DNA from 3 places in the Bradyrhizobium sp. UFLA05-109 genome. Region 1 is predicted to be linked to each of the others. Evidence: predicted binding sites of a transcription regulator. Region 1 holds the regulator's gene; each other region holds the start of a gene.
What was found. Region 1 encodes HrcA, which represses chaperone genes, less so after heat shock. Its sites were predicted from a motif close to GTTAGCACTCNCNNNNNGNGAGTGCTAAC; they were not measured.
Positions count from the first base shown of each region.

Region 2: the regulator HrcA is predicted to act here: its motif matches at 2,915-2,943, upstream of groES (co-chaperone GroES).
Region 3: the regulator HrcA is predicted to act here: its motif matches at 2,688-2,716, upstream of Q3C01_RS09415 (co-chaperone GroES).

Region 1 covers NZ_JBBIAR010000007.1:78,655-82,995, reverse strand. The annotation lists gene rdgB (RdgB/HAM1 family non-canonical purine NTP pyrophosphatase) at 1-350, opposite strand, end outside; gene rph (ribonuclease PH) at 361-1,074, opposite strand; gene hrcA (heat-inducible transcriptional repressor HrcA) at 1,256-2,344, shown strand; gene grpE (nucleotide exchange factor GrpE) at 2,444-3,058, shown strand; gene pncA (bifunctional nicotinamidase/pyrazinamidase) at 3,133-3,855, opposite strand; gene Q3C01_RS06730 (hypothetical protein) at 3,944-4,341, opposite strand, start outside.
Region 2 covers NZ_JBBIAR010000013.1:40-4,380, reverse strand. The annotation lists gene Q3C01_RS11580 (MFS transporter) at 1-25, opposite strand, end outside; gene Q3C01_RS11575 (NupC/NupG family nucleoside CNT transporter) at 205-1,455, shown strand; gene Q3C01_RS11570 (cupin domain-containing protein) at 1,611-2,144, opposite strand; gene Q3C01_RS11565 (usg protein) at 2,325-2,612, opposite strand; gene groES (co-chaperone GroES) at 2,987-3,301, shown strand; partial or broken gene groEL (chaperonin GroEL) at 3,392-4,341, shown strand, end outside.
Region 3 covers NZ_JBBIAR010000010.1:76,263-80,603, reverse strand. The annotation lists gene Q3C01_RS09425 (FAD-binding oxidoreductase) at 1-449, opposite strand, end outside; gene groL (chaperonin GroEL) at 620-2,251, opposite strand; gene Q3C01_RS09415 (co-chaperone GroES) at 2,342-2,656, opposite strand; gene Q3C01_RS09410 (saccharopine dehydrogenase family protein) at 3,145-4,314, shown strand.

The DNA.
Region 1 (4,341 bases):
ATGGCGCCGCGCTCCCTCAACAGGCGCTCGATCTGCGCCATCGCCGCGGCAAAATCCTTGTCGGAGCCCGCCCAGCGCGCACTGTAAATTCCCGGCGCGCCGTCGAGCGCGTCGACCACGATGCCGGAATCATCGGCGAACGCCGGAAGTCTCATGGCCTTCGCAGCGGCGATGGCCTTGATCGCGGCATTGCTGCGAAAGTCGTTGCCGGTTTCTTCAGGCTCGTCGAGGCCAAGCTCGCCGGCCGAGACTGCCTCGACGCCGTGCGGCGCCAGCAGCTCCCGCATCTCGGCAAGCTTGCCGGGATTATGGGTCGCGATGATGAGCTTGCCTGTGATTCGCCGGTGCATGGCCTATTGACTACGCCACCGCCATTTTCTGCAAGTCCACGAGACGCGCGACACCCTTGCGGGCCAGCGCCATCAGCGACAGGAATTCCTCCTGCGTGAACGGCTCGCGTTCCGCCGTTCCCTGGACCTCGATGATGCGGCCATCGCCCGTCATGACGAAATTGGCGTCGGTCTCGGCCTCGGAATCCTCGGCATAATCGAGGTCGAGCACCGCCGTGCCGTTATAGATGCCGCAGGAGATCGCGGCGACGTTGTCGCGCAGCACGTTCGCCTTGATCATGTTGCGCGTCTTCATCCAGTTGACACAGTCGGCCAGCGCGACCCAGGCCCCCGTGATCGAGGCCGTGCGCGTGCCACCGTCGGCCTGGAGCACGTCGCAATCGACCGTGATCTGGCGCTCGCCGAGCGCTTCGAGATCGACGATGGTGCGAAGCGAGCGGCCGATCAGGCGCTGGATCTCCACGGTGCGGCCGCTCTGCTTGCCGGCGGAAGCCTCGCGACGGGTGCGTTCCGAGGTCGCGCGCGGGAGCATGCCGTATTCGGCGGTGACCCAGCCGCGGCCCTGGCCCTTGAGCCATGGCGGCAGGCGGTCTTCCAGCGTAGCGGTGACCAGCACATGGGTGTCGCCGAATTTTACGAGGCACGAGCCTTCCGCATATTTGACCACGCCGCGCTCCAGCGTCACGGGGCGCAATTCGTCGGGCGCACGGCGGCTTGGCCGCATGGGAAATCCTCCAAAACTCGCAGGGAAAAGGCTGTTCGCGGTGCTTGTAGGAGGGGGAAGGGGGCCCGGCAAGGGCTTTTCCCCCGTGGCGTCGGAACGTCGCCCCCATTTGGCCAAAGACGCGCTTGTCACGGGCCCTCCGGATGGACAAATTATGTGCATCTGAGAGGAGTTACCGTCTGTGGCCCATCACGATCCGATTCATCTGATCGCGCCGCGCGCGGGCCTCGCCCAGCTCAACGAGCGCTCTCGCGACATCTTTCGTCAAATCGTCGAGAGCTATCTGGCGACCGGCGAGCCGGTCGGCTCGCGCAATATCTCCCGCCTGATCGCGCTGCCGCTATCGCCGGCCTCGGTGCGCAACGTCATGGCCGATCTGGAACAGCTCGGCCTAATCTACGCCCCGCACACCTCCGCCGGCCGGCTGCCGACGGAACTCGGCCTGCGCTTCTTCGTCGACGCGCTGATGCAGGTCGGGGAACTCAACGAGGCCGAGCGACAATCGATCCAGAGCCAGCTTACCAATGTCGGCCACGCCCAATCGGTCGAGGCGGCGCTGGAGGAGGCGCTGACGCGGCTGTCTGGCCTCACCCGGGCCGCAGCCGTGGTGTTGACGCCGAAGTCCAATGCGCGACTGAAGCATATCGAATTCGTCCGCCTGGAACCCGAGCGGGCGCTGGTGATTCTGGTCGGCGAGGACGGCCAGGTCGAGAACCGCGTGCTGACGCTACCGCTTGGAGTTCCCTCCTCGGCGCTGACGGAGGCTTCCAACTTCCTCAATGCACGCATCCGCGGCCGGACCCTCGCCGAGGCGCGGCTCGAGCTGGAAACGGCGCTCGGGCAGGCCCGCGCCGAGCTCGACCAGCTCACCCAGAAGGTGATCGCGGCCGGCATCGCGAGCTGGTCGGGTGGCGAGAACGAGGACCGGCAGCTCATCGTGCGCGGTCACGCCAATCTGCTCGAAGACCTGCACGCGCTGGAGGATCTCGAGCGGGTGCGGCTGCTGTTCGACGATCTCGAGACCAAGCGTGGCGTGATCGACCTCTTGGGGCGCGCCGAGACCGCCGAGGGCGTGCGCATCTTCATCGGCTCTGAGAACAAGCTGTTCTCGCTGTCGGGCTCCTCGACGATCATCTCGCCGTATCGGGATGCCGCCGGGCACATCGTCGGTGTTTTGGGCGTGATCGGGCCGACGCGGCTGAATTATGCCCGCGTGATCCCGACCGTGGACTATGCCGCCCGCATCGTCAGCCGCCTGTTGGGGGGCTGACGGCCGTTTTCGCCTGATCACGGGCGCTTGATTTTCGCGCTGCGAAGCACGATATCCCGGCGAGAAAAATCCCTTGAGACGAGTTCGAGAAGGCAGCCGATGACCGATCAAGACCGGCAACCCGAAGACACGACTGCGCCGACCGGCGAGCCCGTGGTGTCGAAGCCCTACATCATGCCCGACGATCCGGAGCCCGGTTCGGTCGAGATCTTGCAGAAGGAAGCGGCTGAGGCGCGCGACCGCATGCTGCGGACGCTGGCCGAGATGGAAAACCTGCGCAAGCGCACCACCAAGGAGGTCGCCGACGCCAGGCTGTACGGCATTACCGGCTTTGCGCGCGACGTGCTCGATATCGCCGACAACCTCCAGCGTGCGCTTGATGCGGTGCCGGCCGAGGCACGTGCCAATGCCGATCCCGGCCTGACCGCGCTGATCGAAGGCGTGGAACTCACCGAGCGCTCGCTGCTCAACGCGCTGGAAAAACACGGCGTGAAGAAGTTCGACCCCTCGGGCCAGAAGTTCGATCCGAATTTCCAGCAGGCGATGTTCGAGGTGCCCGATCCGTCGGTGCCGTCGGGCACCGTGGTTCAGGTGGTCCAGGCCGGTTACACCATCGGCGAGCGCGTGCTGCGCCCGGCTCTCGTCGGCGTTGCCAAGGGCGGTGCGAAAGCCGCGGCGGCGGCCAACAACAACGAGTCGAACGGCGCGGCGTAAGCCGTGTTCTGAAAGCTGTGTCGTCATTCCGGGTTCGGCTCTCCGAGCTGTCCCGGAATGACAGCTTGCTGGTCTTACGCCGTGGCTGCGATATCCGCAGACTGGATCCGCTTCACGCCGGCCTTGGCCATGTCGGCCCAGGCCTTGGCCAGCGAGCCCTGCGTGTCGATGCCGCGGCAGGCGTCTTCCACCACATAGACCTCGAAGCCGGCCTTGCGCGCGTCGAGCGCGGTCCAGGCGACGCAGAAATCGGTCGCTAGCCCTGCGACGAACACGCGCTTGATCTTGCGCGACTTCAGGTAGGCGGCGAGGCCAGTCGATGTCTTGCCGTCGGCCTCCAGGAAAGCCGAGTAGCTGTCGACGTCCTTGTGAAAGCCCTTGCGGATGATGAGCTCGGCCTGCGGGATCGACAGGTCCTTCGACAGCGCGGCGCCGTCGGTGCCCTGCACGCAATGGTCGGGCCACAGCACCTGCTTGCCGTAGGGCAGGTCGATGGTTTCGAACGGCTTCTTGCCGGAGTGAACGGAGGCGAACGACACGTGCCCCGGCGTGTGCCAGTCCTGTGTCATCACGACATTGGCGAACGATTTTGCGATCTTGTTGATCACCGGCACCACCTGCTCGCCTTCCTTCACGGCGAGGCTGCCGCCGGGCAGGAAGCAGTTTTGCACGTCGATCACGAGCAGCGCGGAGGCATCGTCGGGCTTGATCGCCGTCGCTGCCCAGAGCTTGCTTGAAACGAGGCTCGCGAGAGCAACAGTGGAAACGCCCGCGAGTACTTTGCGCCGATCCAGCATCGTACGTCCTCCCTCCAGGATGAACCAAGGAGGAAAGCGTAGTTCCATTTGTGTACGAACAAAAGCCCGAAAATGCGGCCGGCTTTGGTCAGCCTTTGGGCTGGATGCCGTCGCGCACCGCGCGGAAGCGGGTGAACGCCTCCGACCACTGGTCACGCGGGGCGCTGGCGATGATGCGCAGCGACGTACCGCCGCCGAAGCGGATCCACTGCACCACCGTAACCTGGGTCTTGTCCTTGCCACTGACGCCGTCGAGCCGGGTTTCGATGGCCGGCTGGCCGTTGACGCGGATCGGCTCGGACATGGTGATTCTGGACTCGCGCATGCCGGGGATCTGCATCGCCGCCTCCTGCGCGAAGCGGGCGCGATCATCCGGCTGCTGCGGCGTTGCGCCGATCAGGCCAATGATCATGTACGGCTTGGGCTCGAAGCCCGTGGTCTCGTTGCCGTCGGCAAGCACAATGCTGGCGCCCGGCGACAGCATGC
Region 2 (4,341 bases), on a different contig from region 1:
CGCTGACCGGCGGGTTCGCGGACATTGGCTGCTCTTGAAGCTGCTCTTGTTCGGCAAGGCTATTGGCGCCCCGCGCGGATGGTGTTGACGCTGTGGCGTGACTGAGGCCGGTAGTCTTGTCAACAACCGGCCGGGCTCCAGTGCGCCCCGGCATTGCCTTTGCAACGGCCCGGCTGCCATAATCATTGCGGGATTGGGGACATCATGCTGCGACTGCAATCGGCACTCGGCATTTTCGCATTGCTGGCGATCGCCTGGGCGCTGGCGGAAAACCGTCGCGCGGTCTCGCTGCGCCAGGCTGGAATCGGCCTCGTCGTCACCTTCCTCACCGCGATCGTCCTGCTCAAGCTGCCGTTCGTCGCGCATGCTTTCGGCGCCATCAATGACGCGGTCGGCGCGATCTCGGCGGCCTCGCGCGCCGGCACGTCGTTCGTGTTCGGCTATGTCGGCGGCGGTCCCCTGCCTTTCGACCTCAAGGCACCCGGCGCCGATTTCATCCTCGCCTTCCAGGCGCTGCCGATCGTGCTCGTGATGAGCGTGCTGACGACGCTGCTGTTCTATTGGCGCGTGCTGCCGCCGATCGTGCGCGGCATGGCGTGGCTGCTCGAGCGCACGCTAGGGGTCGGCGGCGCGGTCGGGCTGTCGACCGCGGCAAATATCTTCCTCGGCATGGTGGAAGCGCCGCTGTTCGTGCGGCCGTATCTGGCGCAGATGACGCGCAGCGAATTGTTCCTGGTGATGACCGGCGGCATGGCCGGAATCGCCGGCACGGTGCTGGTGCTCTATGCGACGCTGCTTGCGCCGCTGATCCCGGACGCGGCCGCGCATTTCGTCATCGCCTCGGTGCTCGGCGCGCCGGCCGCGATCCTGGTCAGCCTGATCATGGTGCCGGAGACCTGCGACCGCCTCACCGGCGGTTCGCTCGAAGACCCCGACATGCACGCCTCCGGCACGATGGATGCGATCGTCAAGGGCACCTCCGCCGGGCTCGAGCTGTTGCTCAACATCGTCGCCATGCTGATCGTGCTGGTGGCGCTGGTCTATCTCGTCAATGCCGCGCTCGGGCTGTTGCCGAACATCGACGGCGCGGCGATCTCGCTGCAACGCCTGCTGGGACTCGTCATGGCGCCGGTGTGCTGGCTGATGGGGCTGCCATGGGATCAGGCCGTCACGGCCGGCAGCCTGATGGGCACCAAGACGGTGCTCAACGAGCTGATCGCCTATGTCGATCTTTCGAAGCTCGCCCCCGATGCGCTCGATGCGCGCTCGCGCCTGATCATGCTCTATGCGATGTGCGGCTTCGCCAACTTCGCGAGCCTCGGCATCATGATCGGCGGCCTCGGCGTCATGGCCCCGGAGCGGCGCGAGGAGATCAACGCTCTCGGCCTGAAATCGATCGTATCAGGGACGCTGACGACGTGTTTGATCGGCGCGATCGTGGGGGTGTTGAATTAGTCTCTCTCCGCTCGTCATTCCGGGGCGCGACGAAGTCGCGAGCCCGGAATCCATTTGACAGCAACGCAAGAAGTGAAATGGATTCCGGGCTCGCGCTACGCGCGTCCCGGAATGACAGCGGGAAGGACGTGTCGCTCCCAGGAATGGCGCGAGAATTACGCCGTGATCTCCACCGTCTTGAACTCCGCCGGCAGGATGATCTCCAGCAATTCCACGTCGTCCGAATAATCGAGGATCATGTGCTTGATCTTCGGCGGCTGGGTCCAGGCACTGCCCTGCTTCATCAGCGTCTCGCCCTGGCCGTCCATGTAGGTCTTCACCCAGCCCTTGAGCACGTAGACCATCTGGAATTCGACGTCGTGGTAGTGGAGCTTCGACACCTCGGCCGGATTGCACGGCGGCAGCAGGCGGATGACGTGGGCTTGCGCGAGACCATGTGTTGCCGCTGCGATGCCGAGATCGCGATAATGCGCGTACGCGCGCAGGCCATCGGCTTTGAAATCCTCTTCGCGGTGATGGCTGACGGCGATGCTCTGCTTGGGCCGGATGCGCGTTTTGGCAGGTGTGGTGCGAGCTTTCGCCTTCACGGCCTTGCGGGCTGAAGATCGCCCGGCGACCTTGTTGCCGTGCCACTTCTTCTTCACCGCTGATTGCGCCGCGCTGCGCGAGGTCACCTTCCGCTTGGCCATTGCTTCCTCCCGTTCTTGTTCTGGAGACAAAGGCTAGCACAGAATTCGGAAATCGTAGGGTGGGCAAAGGAGCGCAAGCGACGTGCCCACCACTTCTGTGACCCCGTCAACAGAAGTGGTGAGCACGCTTCGCTTTGCCCACGCTACAACTCCGCGGAAACTACAACTCCGCGGCCGCGCTCAGTTCAGCCTGAACACGCCGTCGACCGCGCGCAGCTCAGCCGGCTTGATCAGCTTGGAATGCGCCACCGTCACCGAATAGAGCGGACCGTCGAGCTTCTCCTCCCAGAAGGCGAGGAAATCCGTCAGCGCCGGGAATTTCGGAAACAGATCGTAGTTCTGCCAGATGTAGGTCTGGAGCAGCGAGGGATGATCCGGCATCCGGTAAAGAATCTGCGCCGTCGTCAGCCCGTAACCCAGCAACTGTTTCCGGAAGTCGTCGGAAACACCCCCAACCCGCAAGCCCATGCCAGCCTCCTTTGCAGGAGCGCATATTCAAGGGGTGGCTTACTCGGACTGCCCTAAAGAGCCACCCGGTGGAGATGCGCTCACATGAGAGAAATGTGACGCACACTGCCAACCGATCTCAAGCCCAAAAGTTTAACAAGTTGTTGAAATTCAATGCTTTAGCAGCAGATCGCGACGCCTGCTAATAGCTGGGTCCGGTTAAGGATGGAAAATGTTTTTGGCAGGCGAGCCTTCTGAGTGCTGATTTTTCTGCTAGAAGCCCTTGCTCCCGTAAAAAACCTGTCCTATCTCCATTTCGCCTGCGTAGCACTCGCGGGCATCGACTGCTAACAACCCAAAAATCTCCATCTCGTGCAAATGCTTAGGAGGACTGCATGAAATTCCGTCCGCTTCACGACCGCGTCGTGGTCAAGCGCATCGACGCAGAAGAGAAGACCGCTGGCGGCATCATCATTCCCGATACGGCCAAGGAAAAGCCCTCCCAGGGCGAAGTGATCGCCGTCGGCCCCGGTGGCCGCGACGAGAGCGGCAAGCTGATCCCGATCGACGTCCAGGTCGGCGACCGCGTGCTGTTCGGCAAGTGGTCGGGCACCGAGGTCAAGATCGACGGCCAGGACCTGTTGATCATGAAGGAAAGCGACATCATGGGCGTGCTCGAAGCTCCGGCTTCGAAGAAGAAGGCCGCCTAACTCTACCGCTCGCACCGCTCACCCTGAGGAGCGCCTGCCGGGCGCCTCGCCAAGGGTGAGATGAGACCAAGACAACTCAGGGAAACCAATATGTCAGCCAAAGAAGTGAAATTCGGCGTCGACGCCCGCGACCGCATGCTGCGCGGCGTCGAGATCCTTGCCAACGCCGTGAAGGTCACGCTCGGTCCGAAGGGCCGCAACGTCGTCCTCGACAAGTCGTTCGGCGCTCCCCGCATCACCAAGGACGGCGTCACGGTCGCCAAGGAGATCGAGCTCGACGACAAGTTCGAGAACATGGGCGCCCAGATGGTGCGCGAAGTCGCCTCCAAGTCCGCTGACGCGGCCGGCGACGGCACCACCACCGCGACCGTGCTCGCGGCTGCGATCGTCCGTGAAGGCGCCAAGGCGGTTGCCGCCGGCATGAACCCGATGGACCTCAAGCGCGGTATCGACCTCGCCGTCGACGCCGTCGTCGCGGACCTCCAGAAGAACTCCAAGAAGGTCACCTCGAACGAGGAGATTGCCCAGGTCGGCACCATCTCGGCCAACGGCGACCAGGAGATCGGCAAGTTCCTCTCCGACGCCATGAAGAAGGTCGGCAACGAGGGTGTCATCACCGTCGAGGAAGCCAAGTCGCTCGAGACCGAGCTCGACGTCGTCGAGGGCATGCAGTTCGACCGCGGCTACATCTCGCCCTACTTCGTCACCAACGCCGACAAGATGCGCGTTGAGATGGACGACGCCTACATCCTCATCAACGAGAAGAAGCTCTCCTCGCTGAACGAACTGCTGCCGCTGCTCGAGGCCGTGGTGCAGACCGGCAAGCCGCTGATCATCGTCGCCGAGGACGTCGAGGGCGAGGCGCTCGCCACCCTCGTCGTGAACCGCCTGCGCGGCGGCCTGAAGGTCGCGGCCGTCAAGGCTCCGGGCTTCGGCGATCGCCGCAAGGCCATGCTGCAGGACATCGCGATCCTGACCGGCGGCCAGGCGATCTCGGAAGATCTCGGCATCAAGCTCGAGAACGTCACGCTCAACATGCT
Region 3 (4,341 bases), on a different contig from region 1:
ACGGCAGCTTTATGCTTGATGCCGTCAACCCGCGGCTCGACTCCGCCGCAGACACTGGATCCGCCCCCGAAAGGCGTCAGCGAAGCACCGACAGAACCCGCCCAGTCCATCACGGCGGAAATCTCCGCCTCATTGCGCGGATAGGCCACGACGTCGGGCGCACAATCGTAGTTGCCGAGCATCGCTCTGACGTAGTCCGGATATGACTTGCCATAGGTGTGCGCGGCGCGATCGTAGCGTTCCGCCGTGCAGAAGGGTGACAGCGAAGCCGGCGGCAGCACGCGCGGCTCCCGCAGGGAGAGGTCTTCGAGGCGCGGGACTACGATCGTATCGAACTCGCCAGCTCCAAACTTCGCATGATAGCGGCCGAGAACAAACTTTCGCTCCTCTGCGCTCATACCTTCTCCTTCGCGGCCCCACCCGTAATATTTCAGCCTTGCGTCCTCCATGAGGGGTCCCTCCCGGTTCTTTGAGAGTTTCTGAGATCGAAGAGAAACTTCTGAACCACGGGGCCGCTGAAGGCGACCTCGGTCGATCGAAACGATACGCTTCCAAGGCAGAACGTGAAGGCCCGGCATCGCTGCTGGGCCCTTTTTTCTTGAGCGCCGAACGGTTGGATTCAGAAGTCCATGCCGCCGCCCGGGGGCATGGCGGGTCCGGCTCCGGCCTTCTTCGGCAGCTCGGCGACCATGGCTTCGGTGGTAATTAGAAGCGCCGCGACCGAGGCTGCGTTCTGGATCGCGACGCGAACCACCTTGGTCGGGTCGATGATGCCCTTGGTGACGAGATTACCGTACTCGCCGGTCTGGCTGTCGAAGCCGAACGAATACTGATCCTTCTCCAGGATCTTGCCGACGATCACCGAGCCGTCTTCACCGGCGTTGATCGCGATCTGGCGGGCCGGCGCGGACAGCGCCTTGCGCACGATCTCGACGCCGGTCTTCTGGTCGTCGTTCTTGGTGCGCAGACCCTTGAGATGCACGGAGGCACGAAGCAGGGCGACGCCGCCGCCCGGGACAATGCCTTCCTCGACCGCGGCGCGGGTCGCATGCATTGCGTCATCAACGCGATCCTTGCGCTCCTTGACCTCGACCTCGGTCGCGCCGCCGACGCGGATCACCGCGACGCCGCCGGCGAGCTTGGCGAGACGCTCCTGGAGCTTCTCACGGTCGTAGTCCGAGGTGGTCTCCTCGATCTGCGCCTTGATCTGGGCCACGCGCGCCTCAATGTCGGCCTTCTTGCCGGCGCCGTTGACGATCGTGGTGTTCTCCTTGTCGATCATCACCTTCCTGGCGTGGCCGAGCATGTTGAGCGTGACGTTCTCAAGCTTGATGCCGAGATCTTCCGAAATCGCCTGGCCGCCGGTCAGGATCGCGATGTCCTGGAGCATGGCCTTGCGGCGATCGCCGAAGCCCGGAGCCTTGACGGCCGCGACCTTCAGGCCGCCGCGCAGACGGTTCACGACGAGGGTCGCGAGCGCCTCGCCTTCGACATCTTCAGCCACGATGACCAGCGGCTTGCCGGTCTGCACCACGGCCTCGAGCAGCGGCAACATCTCGTTCAACGAGGAGAGCTTCTTCTCGTTGATCAGGATGTAGGCGTCTTCCATTTCAGCGCGCATCTTGTCGGCATTGGTAACGAAGTAGGGCGAGATATAGCCGCGGTCGAACTGCATGCCCTCGACGACGTCGAGCTCGGTCTCGAGTGACTTGGCTTCCTCGACGGTGATGACACCCTCGTTGCCGACCTTCTTCATGGCATCGGCGAGAAACTTGCCTACTTCGGCATCGCCATTGGCGGAGATGGTGCCGACCTGGGCGATCTCCTCGTTCGAGGTGACCTTCCTGGAGTTCTTCTCGAGGTCCGCAACGACGGCGTCGACCGCGAGGTCGATACCGCGCTTGAGGTCCATCGGGTTCATGCCGGCGGCAACCGATTTGGCGCCTTCACGGACGATCGCGGCGGCGAGCACGGTCGCGGTGGTAGTGCCATCGCCGGCGGCATCCGCCGCCTTCGACGCCACTTCCCGCACCATCTGCGCGCCCATATTCTCGAACTTGTCCTCGAGTTCGATCTCCTTGGCGACGGCAACGCCGTCCTTGGTGATGCGGGGCGCGCCGAACGACTTGTCGAGGACGACGTTGCGGCCCTTTGGACCGAGCGTGACCTTCACGGCATTGGCGAGGATCTCGACACCGCGGAGCATGCGGTCGCGGGCATCGACCCCTAATTTGACTTCCTTAGCTGACATATTTGTCCTCCCCGAATTGAAATTCGTCTCTCACCTGCGAGGCAGCATAGGCAGGCGCTCCTCAGGGGTGAGCATTTGCGGCGGTCAGCGTTAGGCCGCCTTCCTGGCGCCGGCGACGTCGGTGAGAACACCCATGATGTCGCTTTCCTTCATGATCAACAGCTCCTGGCCGTCGATCTTGACCTCGGTGCCCGACCACTTGCCGAACAGCACGCGGTCGCCGACCTGGACGTCGATCGGGATCAGCTTGCCGCTCTCGTCGCGGCCGCCGGGGCCGATGGCGATCACTTCGCCCTGGGAGGGCTTCTCCTTGGCCGTGTCGGGAATGATGATGCCCCCAGCGGTCTTCTGTTCGGCCTCGATGCGCTTGACCACGAGGCGGTCGTGAAGCGGACGGAATTTCATGCGATCCTCCCTCTTTAGTGATTGTTGCTGGATTGGCCGTCGCAATGAGCCAGTGATCGCCGCTCCTCACATAAGCCTGTGACACTTGGGCGCAAGGGTTTCGACCCATGTCGCCTGTTGGCCCAAACAGCGGTTGGCATGTCCGCTATCCCGCCGCGGTCAGGGAGCAAGCAGACATCCGGCAACCGGGCCAAAAGCGACGCGATTGACCCCATCCGGACGTTGCGCACTCAAGGGCGGGAACGTGGTATCCTCCGTTACCGAGGGGACGGTTCAATGAAGCGGCGGACCCTGGGCTCAGCTCTGCTTATCGAATGAGTGCGCCAGGCAAGCCGGTGCGATCCTGCCGACGGAAGGCCGGTCCAATCAGGGTTAGCGCCCCGTGTGGTAGCGCATGTTGCACGGCCCCTGACGACAGTGGCCGCGAAGCGTACGACTACATACAGATCTGAAGTTTGCGCTGCGGGGTCGCGAGGAGGATCAACGTCGTGAAGCGGGACTTCGACCTCATCGTTTATGGCGCGACGGGCTACACCGGCCGCCTCATCGCCGAATATCTGGCGACGTCCTATCGCGGCGACGATGCGCCATCCTGGGCGATCGCGGGTCGCTCGACCGACAAGCTCCAGAAGGTGCGCGCCGATATCGGCGCACTGGACGATTTGCCGTTGGTCACGGCGGATGCCGCCGAGCCGGCCAGCCTGCGTTCGATGTGCGAGCGTGCGGCCGTAATCATCACGACGGTCGGGCCTTATCAGCTCTACGGCCCCGAGCTCGTGGCGGCCTGCGCTGCCACGGGAACAGCCTATGTTGATTTGTGCGGCGAGCCGGTTTGGATGCGGCGCATGATCGACGCCCATCACGAAGAGGCGAAACGAACCGGCGCGCGCATCGTCTTCTCCTGCGGCTTCGATTCCATCCCGTTCGATCTCGGCGTGCTCACGTTGCAGGAGAAGGCGCGCGAGAAATTCGGACGCTCTGCACGGCGGGTCAAGGCCCGCTTGCGCAAGGTGAGAGGCAGCATATCTGGCGGCACCGCGGCAAGTGCTCAGGCGACATTGGCCTCCGCGGCACGCGACCCGACCCTGATCCGTCTGTTGAGTGATCCCTTCGCGTTGACGCCCGGGTTTACCGGGCCGTCTCAACCGTCGGGCCTCATCCCCGAATACGACCCCGGCACTAGGGTGTGGCTCGTGCCATTCCCAATGGCGCCGATCAACACCAAGAACGTGCACCGCACAAATTTCCTTTTGGGTCATCCCTACGGCACCGACTTCGTTTACGACGAGATGATGGTCGCGCCGGGATTTGGGGAAATCGCCCACGTGACAACGGAGACCTTTGTCACGATGGTTTCCCTGTTCCGGACCGGCGGTCTCAAACCCGGCGCCGGCCCCACTCGGGAAGAGCGCGAGAAGGGCTTCTACGACATCCTCTTCCTGGGCGAGCTACCGGACGGCGGACACGTCGAGGCGGTCGTCTTGGGCGACCGAGATCCGGGTTACGGCTCGACCAGCAAGATGATCACGGAGAGCGCTCTCTGCCTCGTGCGCGATGTGGAGGGCGAGGGTGGCATCTGGACGCCGGGCGCGCTGATGGGCCCGGCGTTGCGCAAGCGTCTGGAGGAGCGCGCCGGCCTTACCTTCAGCGCGCGTTGAGGTGATACTCAGAACTGCAGCGGCGTG